4 regions of the Paenibacillus filicis genome follow, and region 4 is predicted to be linked to each of the others. Evidence: predicted binding sites of a transcription regulator. Region 4 holds the regulator's gene; each other region holds the start of a gene.
What was found. The regulator Rex, encoded in region 4, represses fermentation and respiration genes when NADH is low (regulators of the CRP and FNR family bind a similar motif). The targets are predictions, from matches to a motif close to TTGTGAAATATTTCACAA.

Region 1 (3,115 bases), on a different contig from region 4:
TGTGCATGCTCGTCGGCTCGCCGGGCGCCTTCGTGGCGCTGCGGTTCATCCAGGGGCTGGCGGGCGCCGCAGGCATCGTCATATCGCGCGCTATCGCCCGCGATATGTATGTGGGCACGGAGCTGACGAAGTTTTTCGCGCTGCTCATGCTCGTGAACGGCGCGGCTCCGATTCTGGCCCCGATCTTGGGGGGCCAACTGCTGGAGTTCACCTCGTGGCGCGGCGTATTTCTGGTGCTGGCGGGGATCGGCGTGCTCACGCTGCTCGCTGTGGTGCTGGGGCTGCCGGAGACGCTGCCGCCTGAGCGCCGTCTGCGCGGCGGGGTCCGCCAAACGGTGATAACACTTGGCCGGCTGGTCCGTGACCGTGCCTTCATGGGCTACGCACTGTCCCAGGGCTTCGTGACGGCAGCGATGTTTGCTTACATCGCAGGCTCGCCCTTCGTGCTGCAGAACCTATACGGCGTCTCGCCGCAGGGCTTCAGTCTGATCTTCGCGATGAACGGCATAGGGATCATCCTGGCCAGCCAGACAGCGGGCCGGCTGGCCGGACGCATTCCCGAATCGCGGCTGCTGGTCACGGGCCTTACGCTGGCCGCCGTGAGCGGCGTCCTGCTGCTGGCGGGGCTGGCCTCTGGCGCAGGGCTCGCCTGGATCTTGCCGCCGCTATTCGTGGCTGTCTCCTGCGTCGGCCTGGTCGGGACGGCTTCGTTCCCGCTGGCGATGGCTGGGCAGTCGGCCGCGGCAGGGAGCGCGTCGGCGCTGCTGGGTGTCCTTTCCTTTATCTTCGGAGGGCTGGTCGCGCCTCTCGTGGGCATCGCTGGAGACAGCTCCGCGCTTCCGATGGGAATCGTCATGGCCGCGGCGAATCTGATCGCGATCCTGCTTTATGTCACGTTAATCGGCCGCCACAGAGCCTCCCGGGCTTAGCCTGAGGGGGTTCTCTTGTGTCTAATTCACAAATTGTTCACAATTGTCGAAAATTGGCTTTTCTACCTTTGCGCAAGCGGAGTTATAATAGAACCAACATAGGGCTCCGATTCGGGCCTGACCCTTTTATCGAGCATGTTGTGAAAATTGGTACAATTAGGCCGTCATACGGATCCATGAACGTTATTTCCCTTCCCAAAGTCAAGTAACGCGCACGCAGATCTGAAGCCTAAGTAAGGGCTCGAGCAGGATCCGGACACAGGTGGCTTCTATTTTTTACATGCAAAGGAGGACGTTGACTTATGTCTCAAACGACACAAACGATCGCACGGGAATCCGTAGATGTGCTGGATCAACTGATGAAACCCGAGGTGCAGGAATCGCTGACCGTGCTGGTGGAAAATCTGCCGAAGCTGGCCGAAATGGTGACTCTGCTGACCAAGACCTATGATGTGGTGCAAAGCCTGGCTACCGACCAAGTATTCGTCGATGACATCAAGGGCGGTATCAGCGAAGTGGCGCTGCCGATCGTTGAGGGAGCTAAGACTCTGGCAGCCAACGCTATCGAAGCCAATGACCGCGCTCAAGTCGAGACGGCTACGATCGGCCTGTTCGGTCTGCTCAAAATGCTGAAGGACCCGCAAGTACAAAAAACATTCCGTTTTGCCCAAGCTTTCCTGGAAATCTCGGCACAACGCAGCCAGCAAAAACGCCAAGGCGAATAATTCGGTATAACCAGAACGGAGGATAAGCATGTCGAAGCATATTTTGATCCTGGGCGGCGGTTACGGCGGTCTGCTCAGCGCCCTGACAGCACGCAAATATTTGACCCCTGAGGAAGCGACGATCACGGTCGTGAACAAGGTCCCTTCCCACCAAATCATTACCGAGCTGCACCGTCTTGCCGTAGGCAACCTGACGGAGCAGGCTGTGGCGCTTCCGCTTGAGAAGCTGCTGCGCGGCAAAGACATCAACCTGCGTATCGATACCGTCGAGACGATCGGTCTGGACGAAAAGCGTGTTGTCCTGAAAAGCGGCATCACGTACGACTATGACGCACTCGTTATCGCTCTCGGCAGCGAAACGGCTTACTTCGGTATCCCAGGTCTGCAGGAAAACAGCTTCACGCTGAAATCCGTAGACGATGCGAACCGCATCCGTGCGCACGTAGAAGCGCGGGTTGAGGAATACGCGAAAACCAAAAACAAAGCCGACGTAACCTTCGTGGTCGGCGGCGGCGGTTTGACCGGTATCGAGCTGGTTGGCGAGCTGGCGGACATGCTTCCTGGGCTGTGCCGCAAGAAGGGTGTGGACTTCAATGACGTATCCCTGTACACAGTTGAAGCCGGTCCTTCCATCCTGCTGGGCTTCCCGGCGGAGCATATCGAGCGTGCTCAGACGAGTCTGGAGAAACGCGGCGTAACCTTCCTGACAGGACTTGCGATCACCGAAGCTACGGAAACGACCGTATTCCTGAAAGACGGCAGCTCCCTGGAATCGAACACGATCATCTGGACAGGCGGCGTACAAGGCAACGCACTGGTTGGCGCTTCCGGCGTCGAAGTGAACCGCGGCCGTGCAACGGTTAGCGAAACGTTGCAATCCGTCTCCCACCCTGATGTATACGTTGCTGGCGACAGCGCCGTCGTCATCGGACCGGAAGGCCGTCCATTCCCTCCAACAGCTCAGCTTGCTTGGCAAATGGGCGAAACGATCGGCTACAACATCTTTGCTTCCATCAAGGGCGCTCCAACAGAGCCGTTCAATCCGGTATTCTCCGGTACCTTGGCGAGCCTCGGCCGCAAAGACGGCATCGCGACAGTCGGTGGCAGCCAAACCAAACTAAAAGGCCTGCCGGCTTCGCTGATGAAAGAAGCGAGCAACGTGCGCTACCTGTCGCACATCAACGGCTTGTTCTCCTTGGCCTACTAATTCGTACGACCTCAAGTCCCGTTCTTCCTGGATTCAGGAAGAGCGGGGCTTTTTTACATTATGGAATGTATCAATGGCTTATTTTTCACCGCGCAAATGAATGAACGAAGCAAAGAGGATCTGGCTGCGACGAGATTGTTGGTGAACTGAATAAGCTGCTATGAGCGGGAAAGGGCTGTCTCTGCGTCATGTCCAATGCGAACGTGACGAAGGGACAGCCCTCGGCTTATCTATAGATCATGTAGATTGGCAGA
Region 2 (3,115 bases), on a different contig from region 4:
TTTGCTTCGTCCGGGACGTTTCGACCGTCAGATTACCGTAGATCGCCCAGACGTGAAGGGCCGTGAAGCGGTACTGAAGGTTCATGCACGCAACAAGCCGCTAGCTAAGGACGTGAAGCTGGATCAGCTCGCGCGTTATACGACAGGCTTCTCCGGAGCCGACCTTGAGAATCTTCTCAACGAATCTGCGCTGATTGCGGCACGCCGCAACCGCAAGGATATCTCCATGGAGGAGATTGACGAAGCATTCGACCGTGTCATTGTCGGTACGCAGAAGAAGAACCGTGTGATCAGCGAGCGTGAGAAGCGGATGGTTGCCTTCCACGAGGCGGGCCATACGATTGTCGGTATTCATGCCGAGCATGCGGACGTGGTGCACAAGGTTACGATCATTCCGCGCGGCCGCGCCGGCGGATATGTCATGATGCTCCCTAAAGAGGGAGAAGACAAGATGATGCAGACGAAAAACGAGCTGCTGGATAAAGTAACAGGGCTGCTTGCAGGGCGCGTATCCGAGGAGCTGTTTATCGGTGAGATTGGTACGGGTGCCTACAGTGACTTCCAGCGTGCGACCGGTATCGTCAGACGCATGATCACCGAATTCGGGATGAGCGATAAGCTCGGACCGATGCAATTCGGTACGACACAAGGCCAAGTATTCCTGGGCCGTGACATCGGGCATGAGCAGAACTACAGTGATGCGATTGCCTATGAGATCGACCAGGAAATGCAGACGATCATCCGCAGCTGCTACGAGCGGGCGAAACAGATTTTGACCAAGTACAGTGATCAGGTCCGCCTGATCGCCGAGACACTGATCGAGAAGGAAACGCTGGAGAAAGACCAGATCAAAGAATTGATCGACAGCGGCAAGCTGGCAGCGTTACCTGATTCCCCGGAAGATGCGGGCGATGAGCTCAAGGTCAATATCCAAAGCCAAGAGCCGACGGCTGATGCCAACAAGCTCGGCTTTGACAAAAAGGATTCGGATGACGAGTCCAATAATACCTAAGCTATACCGAAAACCGGTGCCTCAGAGCACCGGTTTTTTCTTTTGTCCTTGGACTAAATGAAGGCTATTTGCGAGAAACTAAGCATAAGCCGTCGAGGAATGGAACAGGCACCTTCGAATTGCCAGTATTCGCCCCCATTCTCAGCTATTTAAGCATTGACATGGCAGGGGCCGCACGTGTAAATTAGGTGTAAATCTTTATTATCTTTGTGAACATTTTCACCATCTATTCAGGTGGGGTCTTAACTTACGACGTACGTAAAGGAAGGTGCATGATGGAAGCTCTGGCTTTGGAACGTAAAGCTGAACAGCAGCGTGAACTCAAAGAACGTATTATGCAACTGAAAAAAGAACGAAATGCTATCATTCTTGCTCATTATTACCAGCGTGACGAAATTCAGGAGGTCGCCGATTTCCGGGGAGATTCCTTCTTATTGGCTCAAAAAGCGGCTTCTACCGATGCCGAAGTCATCGTATTCTGCGGTGTTCACTTCATGGGAGAAAGCGCTAAAATTCTTGCTCCGAATAAGACGGTTCTCATTCCCGATGAGCGTGCGGGCTGTCCGATGGCGGATATGGTCAATGTCGATGGTCTGCGTGCGCTCAAGAAGCAGCACCCGAATGCCAAGGTTGTCGCTTACATCAATACATCCGCCGATGTGAAATCCGAAACGGATATTTGCTGTACGTCGGCCAACGCCATTAAGGTCATTGAGTCTGTAGATGCCGAAGAAATCATCTGGGTTCCGGATAAAAACCTCGGCGATTACGTTTCCAAATTCACAGACAAAAAGATGATTATTTGGGAAGGCTACTGCAACACGCATGACATGCTGACGGTCAAGGATGTTGAAGAAATGAAGGCTCTTCATCCGAATGCCCAATTCGTCGTTCATCCAGAATGCCGTCCTGAGGTTGTCAAATTAGGAGACTTCGTCGGTAGTACAACTGCCATTATTAAATATTGCAAGGAATCCGATTGCCAGGAATTTATCGTCGGCACCGAGGATGGAACCGGTTACCAGCTTCGCCTGGACAGCCCTAATAAAACGTTCCACTTCGCAACGAAGTACCTGGTTTGCCCGAACATGAAGGTGAACAACTTGAAGAAAGTCGTCAAGTGCCTGGAAACGAACAGCCCACAAATCTATGTACCGCAAGATGTGGCCGACAAGGCCCGTGCATCCTTGGAGCGCATGCTGCAGGTCAAGTAGCATGCGCTACTTCTCTTGTTGGGAAGGTGAAGATAGTGATTCCGCGTTATATGGTTAATTTTGATCTGGAGCAGCTTCCGACTGTACATACCGATGTCATCGTGATCGGCGCTGGCATCGCGGGGCTGTTTACGGCTCTTCGCAGCGCCGAGAAGCATAAGGTGCTGATGGTCACCAAGAAGTCTCTGCTCGACAGCAATACCCGTTATGCTCAAGGTGGGATCGCCGCTGTGATCTCAGATGAGGATTCCCCTGCCTACCACAGACAAGATACACTGATTGCGGGAGCAGGCTTATGTTCGTCCAGCGCTGTCGATGTGCTCGTGCATGAAGGCCCGGCCGGCGTCAAGGACTTGGTCCGGATGGGCACAGAGTTCGATATGGAAGATGGCCGCTATGCGCTGACAAAAGAAGGGGCACACAGCCAGCGACGCATCCTGCATGCCCAAGGGGATGCCACAGGAGCGGAAATTGTGCGTGCGCTTTCTGAGAAAACGAAACAGGACCCGAACATCGAGATCTGGGATGACCACTTCGTGATCGATCTGATTACACATGAGGGCGAATGCTTCGGTGCGCTCGTCCAGAGACCGAATGGAAGCCGAGTGTTCGTAAAGGCTAAGGCTACGCTGTTATGTACCGGCGGTGCGGGACAGCTGTTCCGCTATACGACGAACCCTGACATTGCAACGGGTGACGGAATTGCTATCGGTTACCGGGCAGGCGCCCATATCCGCGATGTGGAATTTGTCCAATTCCATCCGACGGCCTTATGTTATCCGGGCGCGCCTCGTTTTCTGATTTCCGAGGCGGTGCGTGGAGAAGGTGCTGTCCTGCGAAACATGAACGGCGAACGCTTCATGGAGCGCTATCATCCGCAGCTCGAGCT
Region 3 (3,115 bases), on a different contig from region 4:
ATTTCACCCTGCCCCGAAGGTTCATATTCTTGTAAGCTGAATCTTATCACACCTATCGCGGCGCTGACAATACTCGTTTTCTGAAAATTTCTGAAAATGATGGAAGGCCGTTTCCCGCAGACCTTTCATTCAATTTGGAATCATCCAGGCAGTGATTCCTCTAGTAGCGCTGGGCCAGCTCCCGAGCTTGGCTGATCGCCTCTTCCCGAATGGCAGACGCCCGGTCAGCACCCGATACCGCCATCCCTTCGACGAAGATTCCTTCGAAGCTGGGCACCCCGACGAACTCCATAATCGCGGCCAGATGGCGATGGCCCATTTCCGATTCAGCCCAGTCGGAGCCTGGAGACAACACGCTTCCGCTGGCTTGAATGTGAACGGCTTTTTTGTCCCCCATCAGGCCTACTCGTCCTTGACCTGCGATATATTTGAAGGTTTTGCCTGCTACACAGATAGCATCGATGTAAGCCTTCATCACAGGCGGATAGGAATAATTCCATACCGGGTTCACAAATATATACTTATCGGCAGCCACAAATTGATCGACCAGCTCACCTAGCCGGCTGATTTTTGCTTGCTCGCCGGAGGTCAATGCTTCAAATGCAACGCCAGTCCCTAACTTGCCCCAGCCGCTGAACACCATTCTCAAGATCGTTCGGGTTGGCTGTCAAATACAATACAGTTGCCATCATGTGTCTACCACCTTTAGTTTGTATAGGATGGACGCCAAGGACGGGGCGCTGTGAAATCAGCCTTGCCTCTGGTGCCTACACGATCATGACGAAACGAGCCCCAGTAGATGTGACAGATTGACCGGCAAGCCGGATAATAAAATGGTCAGGGCTTTCTGTCACACGAGCTGACGTTGCTTCGTCTATCTAATAGAGGACTATGACTATCTAAAGGTGAGAGGGAATCGGATGATGAACGAACAAGAATGGCTAGCAGAGAAATTCGAAGCACATCGCAGTCACCTGCAGGGGGTCGCCTATCGGATGCTCGGTTCCTTGAGCGAAGCGGAGGATGCGGTGCAGGAGTGCTGGTTGCGTCTGAGCCGTTCGGATACGAGCGAGGTGGAGAACCTGGGTGGGTGGCTGACTACCGTGGTCTCCAGGCTATGCCTCGATATGCTGCGGGTGCGAAAATCCAGACGCGAAGACGCCATCGACGTTCAGACCCCCGAGACCTTAGCAGGCCAGGCGGACGGAAGCGATCCCGAGCAAGAGGCTCTGTTAGCCGACGCTGTCGGTCTCGCGCTGCTGATCGTGCTGGGCAAGCTGAGTCCTGCCGAACGCATCACGTTCGTTCTGCACGACATATTCGCGATGCCCTTCTCCGATATCGCCCCTATCGTGGGGAAATCAGAGACCGCCGCCAGACAGCTTGCCAGCCGGGCGCGCAGGCGGGTGCAGGGCTCAGAGAGCGTACCTGACGGCGATCTTGCCCATCAACGCGAGCTTGTCGACGCTTTCCTGGCCGCTGCGCGCAGGGGTGATTTCGATACACTGGTCGCCACACTCGATCCGGACGTGGTGGTTCGGGATGACCGCCAGGCCGGAAGCATCCGAGTCACGCGGGGTGCAAGAGCGCTTGCCTCGCAAATTTCAGGCCGTATACAGGCTTCGCAGCCAGCTCTCGTGAACGGTAGCGCAGGCATCCTTGCAGCGCCGCGCGGAAAACTGCTGTATGTTCTTCAAGTTACTATCAAGCACGGGAAGATCGTCGAGATTGACTTGATCTCCGATCCTGCACGCATAGACCAGCTCGACCTGGCCGTGTGGAACGACTAACCGCCCTAGGAACAGGGCGGCGCGACGTTTCAGGTCAGGTTCCCTCTATTATCACGGACCTAATCGGGTTGGTGTGATAAGGATCACAACATGCGAGAAACCGGCAGGTTACAATATCCTTAACTCATCCGCAGCGCCAACGACGATGGATGTCATGATCTACAGGGAGGTCTATTCAAATGGCAAATAAGGAAATTACAATTCCGGAAAATCCCGTTTCACATTTTTTGTTCAGCAGCACAAGAGCAGGAATCATCTGGCTGTTGGTAAGGCTTTATGTAGGGTATTCTTGGATTACCGCAGGCTGGAAGAAGGTCACAAGCCCCGCATGGACCGGAGATCAGGCCGGCACCGCTCTTCAGGGCTTCGTGAAAGGAGCGCTCGCCAAGGCTGAGGCCGGCAAAGACGTCACCGGCTGGTATGCCAATTTCCTCGAAGGCTTCGTGCTGCCGAATGCCAAGGCGTTCGGATTTGTGGTCGCCTTCGGCGAGGTGCTGGTAGGGCTGGGTTTGATCCTTGGCCTATTGACCGGCATCGCAGCCTTTTTCGGCGGCGTGATGAACGTCAGCTTCCTGTTCGCGGGAACGCTCAGCACCAACCCGATCCTGTTCATCCTAGCTACATGGCTCGTGCTTGCCTGGAAAAATGCCGGCTGGTACGGTCTCGACCGCTGGGCGCTGCCATTCCTCGGAACACCGTGGGGCCGCGACAGCTCGACAGGCGGCCGGGGCGTTAATAGCCGACAGCTCTAGTCCGGCTTTACCTTGTGCAGCAGCACCGGGCAGGAGTGTAGTCCCGCACCCTGCCCCTCTGCCGCTCTCCCCCCTGGGGGCTGGTTGCAACGCCAACAACCTCCACACCGCCTGGACAGCGGTGGTGGAGGTTGTTGGTATTTTGTATGGCTTGGGAATGCTCATCCTGCAGCCGGATTAAGCGCCGAATCTTCTCCGGTAGCCGCACTTCCGGCACAGCTCCTCGACAACTTCCCTGCGGGAGAAGCCGTCATACATCTTGGTGGCCCGCTCGCCCTCGATAATTTCCGAGAATGGCTTGTCGTGGATATTGCCCAGATTGATGACGCCTTCCCCGTCGAGACAGCATGGAATAACGGTCCCGTCGACCAGGATGCCCGCCTGGTTGCGCAGTCCGTGGCAGAAGCCCTTGCCTTCATCTTCATCTTCCTTCAGATCGGGCCACTTGAACTCATGATCCTGGTTCAGATATATTTGCTTGGTCAGCTTCACTCCGCTGCCGCGCTTGAACTGCTCCTCAATCTTGAAATCCAGCTCGAACTCCTTCTCGATCATCTCCAGAATGTCGCGGTT
Region 4 (3,115 bases):
TGATGCCCGATGATAACTATGTGTACTGGCTGGAGGGCGGACAGTTCGGCAAAAACCGTTCCTTGCAGCTCAGCGCCGTTCCAATCGACGTCAGCTCGATGCTGCGCCATCATTTCTTTGAGCCGAAGGACAGTGTGATTCTGACTTCCGCTACCTTGTCCGTTGGCAAATCCTTCGACTATACCTGCGAGCAGCTCGGATTACGCGAATCGGAGCCAGGGGGCCAGCTGAAGACGGTGCAGCTTCCCTCGCCCTTCAATTACCGGGAGCAGGCACTGGTTGCGATTCCGCGGGATTTCCCTACACTGCGCAGCGGACTCGGGGGCGAGAAGGAGTATGTAGACGCATTGATTCCTTCCCTAGCCGAGGTGGCGCTGGAGACAAGAGGACGCATGCTTGTGCTCTTCACCTCGAACCGGATGCTCAAGACGGTACATGCCGGGCTGAAGGACATGCTGGCTCCGTTCGGCGTCCATGTATTGGGCCAGGGTGTGGACAGCGGCAACCGCAGTAAGCTGACGCGGATGTTTCAGAGCAGCGCCGCTTGCGTATTGCTCGGCACCAGCAGCTTCTGGGAGGGCGTAGACATACCCGGTGAGGCATTGTCCGCGCTGGTGATCGTTCGTCTGCCCTTCCAGCCGCCGAATCATCCGATCGTCGAAGCCAAGACGGAGAAGCTCAAGCAGAGGAATATGAATGCGTTCATGAAGCTGTCGGTGCCGCAGGCTGTTATCCGCTTCAAGCAGGGGTTCGGCCGGCTGGTGCGGACGGCTTCGGATAAGGGGATCGTAATTATCTACGATACACGGGTCATCGATACGAACTATGGCAAGTATTTCCTGTATTCGCTGCCGGGTCCGAAGATCGAGCATATGAATGCGAGTCAATTGGTTCCGCGTATCAAGCAGTGGATGGAGGAGAAGAAAGCATGAAGACGATTAAAATTTCCGAGGCGGTCGTTCGCCGGCTGCCTATTTACTTACGATTTCTGAATGAGCTCAGCAAAAAAAATATATCGACCGTATCCTCCCAGGATCTCGGTCAAAAGCTGGACTTGAATCCGGCCCAAATCCGGAAGGATCTGGCCTACTTCGGAGAGTTCGGCAAGAAGGGGATCGGCTATGATGTCGATTATCTGATCGAGAAAATCCGGCAAATTCTAAAGCTGGACAAAGTTATTCCCGTTGCCCTCGTAGGGGCAGGCAATCTGGGACGCGCTCTATGCAATTATAACGCTTACTTAAGAGATAATATGAAGATTGTAGCCGTCTTCGATGCGCAGCCATCCAAGATCGGTGAGTCCATCAACAACCTGAAGGTAAAACCGATGGATGAATTGGTTGAGGCGATCCGATCCCTGCAGGTGCGCATTGGGATTATCACGGTTCCCGCTGTGGAGGCGCAGCAGGTAGCCGACCAGTTTGTTCACGCGGGCGTGGAGGCGATCCTGAACTTTGCTCCTGTGATTATTAGAGTTCCTGGAGACATCCGTGTTCATCACGCTGACTTTACGACCGAGCTGCAGAGTTTGGCTTATTATTTGGATTAGACAAAACAGAATGAAGTGAGCAGGTCCGTGCCGAGAGGTACGGACTTTTCGGCTTGACCTGGTTTAGCTGCCATAGTCTTCTTGATCATGTAGACCCGAAACGCAAAAAAACCGTCCCAAAGGACGGCCGCTCCAGCTTTGCAGGCTTTTATGCCACGAACATAAATACGATTTTGTAGATGATAAACGCGAGCACCATGCTGATTGGAATCGTGATGAACCACGTCATAATCATTCTTGTCACGGTGGCCCACTTTACATCATGGAAACGAAGCACGGATCCCGTACCGATGATGGACGAAGAAATGACTTGCGTCGTAGACAGCGGCATACCCATATGGGTCGATGTCTGAATGATGATTGATGAGTTCAGATCGGCTGCGAAACCATTGATCGGCTCGATCTTGAGCAGGTTGCGGCTCATCGTCTTGATGATCTTCCAACCCCCGATCGAGGTCCCAAGGCCCATCGCCGTTGCAGCGGACAGCTTGACCCACAGCGGAACATCCAGGTTATCCTGCACATTGAGTGTCACTAGTGCAAATACGATAATCCCCATCGCTTTTTGTGCGTCATTGCCCCCGTGAGAGAAGGAAAGCAGGCCGGCCGATAAGATTTGAAACGAACGGAACGTCCGGTTCATTTTGGAACGGGAATCGTTGCCGGTCGCAATAATGACTCTCTTGATGATCCACATGATCAGAAACCCGGAAGCGAAGGCGATAATGGGAGATAAAATCAGGATCAGGATGATCTCTCTAAAGCCCGACCAGTTCAATGCTCCGAACCCAGCACCCGCTATAACGGCACCGGCCAGCGAGCCGATCAACGTATGAGAGGAAGAGGAAGGAATTCCGTAATACCAGGTCAGCAAGTTCCAGAGTATCGCGGAGATTAACGCAGATATGACGATATAAATACCGTTCTCGATAGTTGCCGGATTGGCGACGCTGCCGCCTACGGTCTTGGCTACCTCGGACGAATAAATAGCTCCCAAAAAGTTCAGCACGGCCGCATAAAGAATAGCAAAACGGGGTGAAAGGGCCTTGGTCGAAATGGATGTGGCAATGGCATTGGCCGTATCGTGAAACCCGTTAATGAAGTCGAATATAAGTGCTAGAGCGACGACTATTATCAAGGTGATTAACATAAATTCCTCCTAAGTCATACCGTGCGGATTCCGCAAGCAGGGCGTTTCCCAATCGGCTTACGAATATCGCAGTACTACGCCTTCCAAAATGTTGGCAACGTCCTCACAGGCATCAGTCGTTTGCTCCAGACGTTCATAAAGCTCTTTCAGTTTAAAGTCATGGTAAGGCTCTTTCGGGTTGGTGAAGATTTCGCGGATGCCTTCGCGCATCAGACGGTCGGCTTCATTCTCGAGGCTGTTAATCTGCACAGTATGCTCGGTGAGCTGCATATATTTTTTCTTGGATAGCAATTTCATCGCATCCAGGATGTGCTGGCAGCTTGCGACAAGCACGGCAGAAAATTCCTTCATATATTTATCGGTAAAGGTAATGTTCAAATAGTCGAAGCGGGCAATGGAGGCTTCAATGCCGTCCA

Region 1: a site for Rex is predicted at 1,068-1,085, ahead of WMW72_RS14640 (DUF1641 domain-containing protein). Genes of this name have one in related genera too.
Region 2: a site for Rex is predicted at 1,220-1,237, ahead of nadA (quinolinate synthase NadA). Genes of this name have one in related genera too.
Region 3: a site for Rex is predicted at 1,862-1,879, ahead of WMW72_RS33580 (DoxX family membrane protein). Genes of this name have one in related genera too.

The regions. Positions count from the first base shown of each region.
Region 1 covers NZ_JBBPCC010000008.1:225,588-228,702, forward strand. The annotation lists gene WMW72_RS14635 (multidrug effflux MFS transporter) at 1-929, shown strand, start outside; gene WMW72_RS14640 (DUF1641 domain-containing protein) at 1,232-1,654, shown strand; gene WMW72_RS14645 (NAD(P)/FAD-dependent oxidoreductase) at 1,683-2,861, shown strand; gene WMW72_RS14650 (winged helix-turn-helix transcriptional regulator) at 3,092-3,115, opposite strand, start outside.
Region 2 covers NZ_JBBPCC010000040.1:14,300-17,414, reverse strand. The annotation lists gene ftsH (ATP-dependent zinc metalloprotease FtsH) at 1-1,012, shown strand, start outside; gene nadA (quinolinate synthase NadA) at 1,288-2,226, shown strand; gene nadB (L-aspartate oxidase) at 2,262-3,115, shown strand, end outside.
Region 3 covers NZ_JBBPCC010000036.1:13,679-16,793, forward strand. The annotation lists FMN riboswitch at 1-25, opposite strand, end outside; partial or broken gene WMW72_RS33570 (NAD(P)H-dependent oxidoreductase) at 161-640, opposite strand; gene WMW72_RS33575 (sigma-70 family RNA polymerase sigma factor) at 924-1,790, shown strand; gene WMW72_RS33580 (DoxX family membrane protein) at 1,970-2,542, shown strand; gene WMW72_RS33585 (radical SAM/SPASM domain-containing protein) at 2,720-3,115, opposite strand, start outside.
Region 4 covers NZ_JBBPCC010000002.1:396,391-399,505, reverse strand. The annotation lists gene dinG (ATP-dependent DNA helicase DinG) at 1-932, shown strand, start outside; gene WMW72_RS05455 (redox-sensing transcriptional repressor Rex) at 929-1,549, shown strand; gene WMW72_RS05450 (inorganic phosphate transporter) at 1,698-2,699, opposite strand; gene WMW72_RS05445 (DUF47 domain-containing protein) at 2,757-3,115, opposite strand, start outside.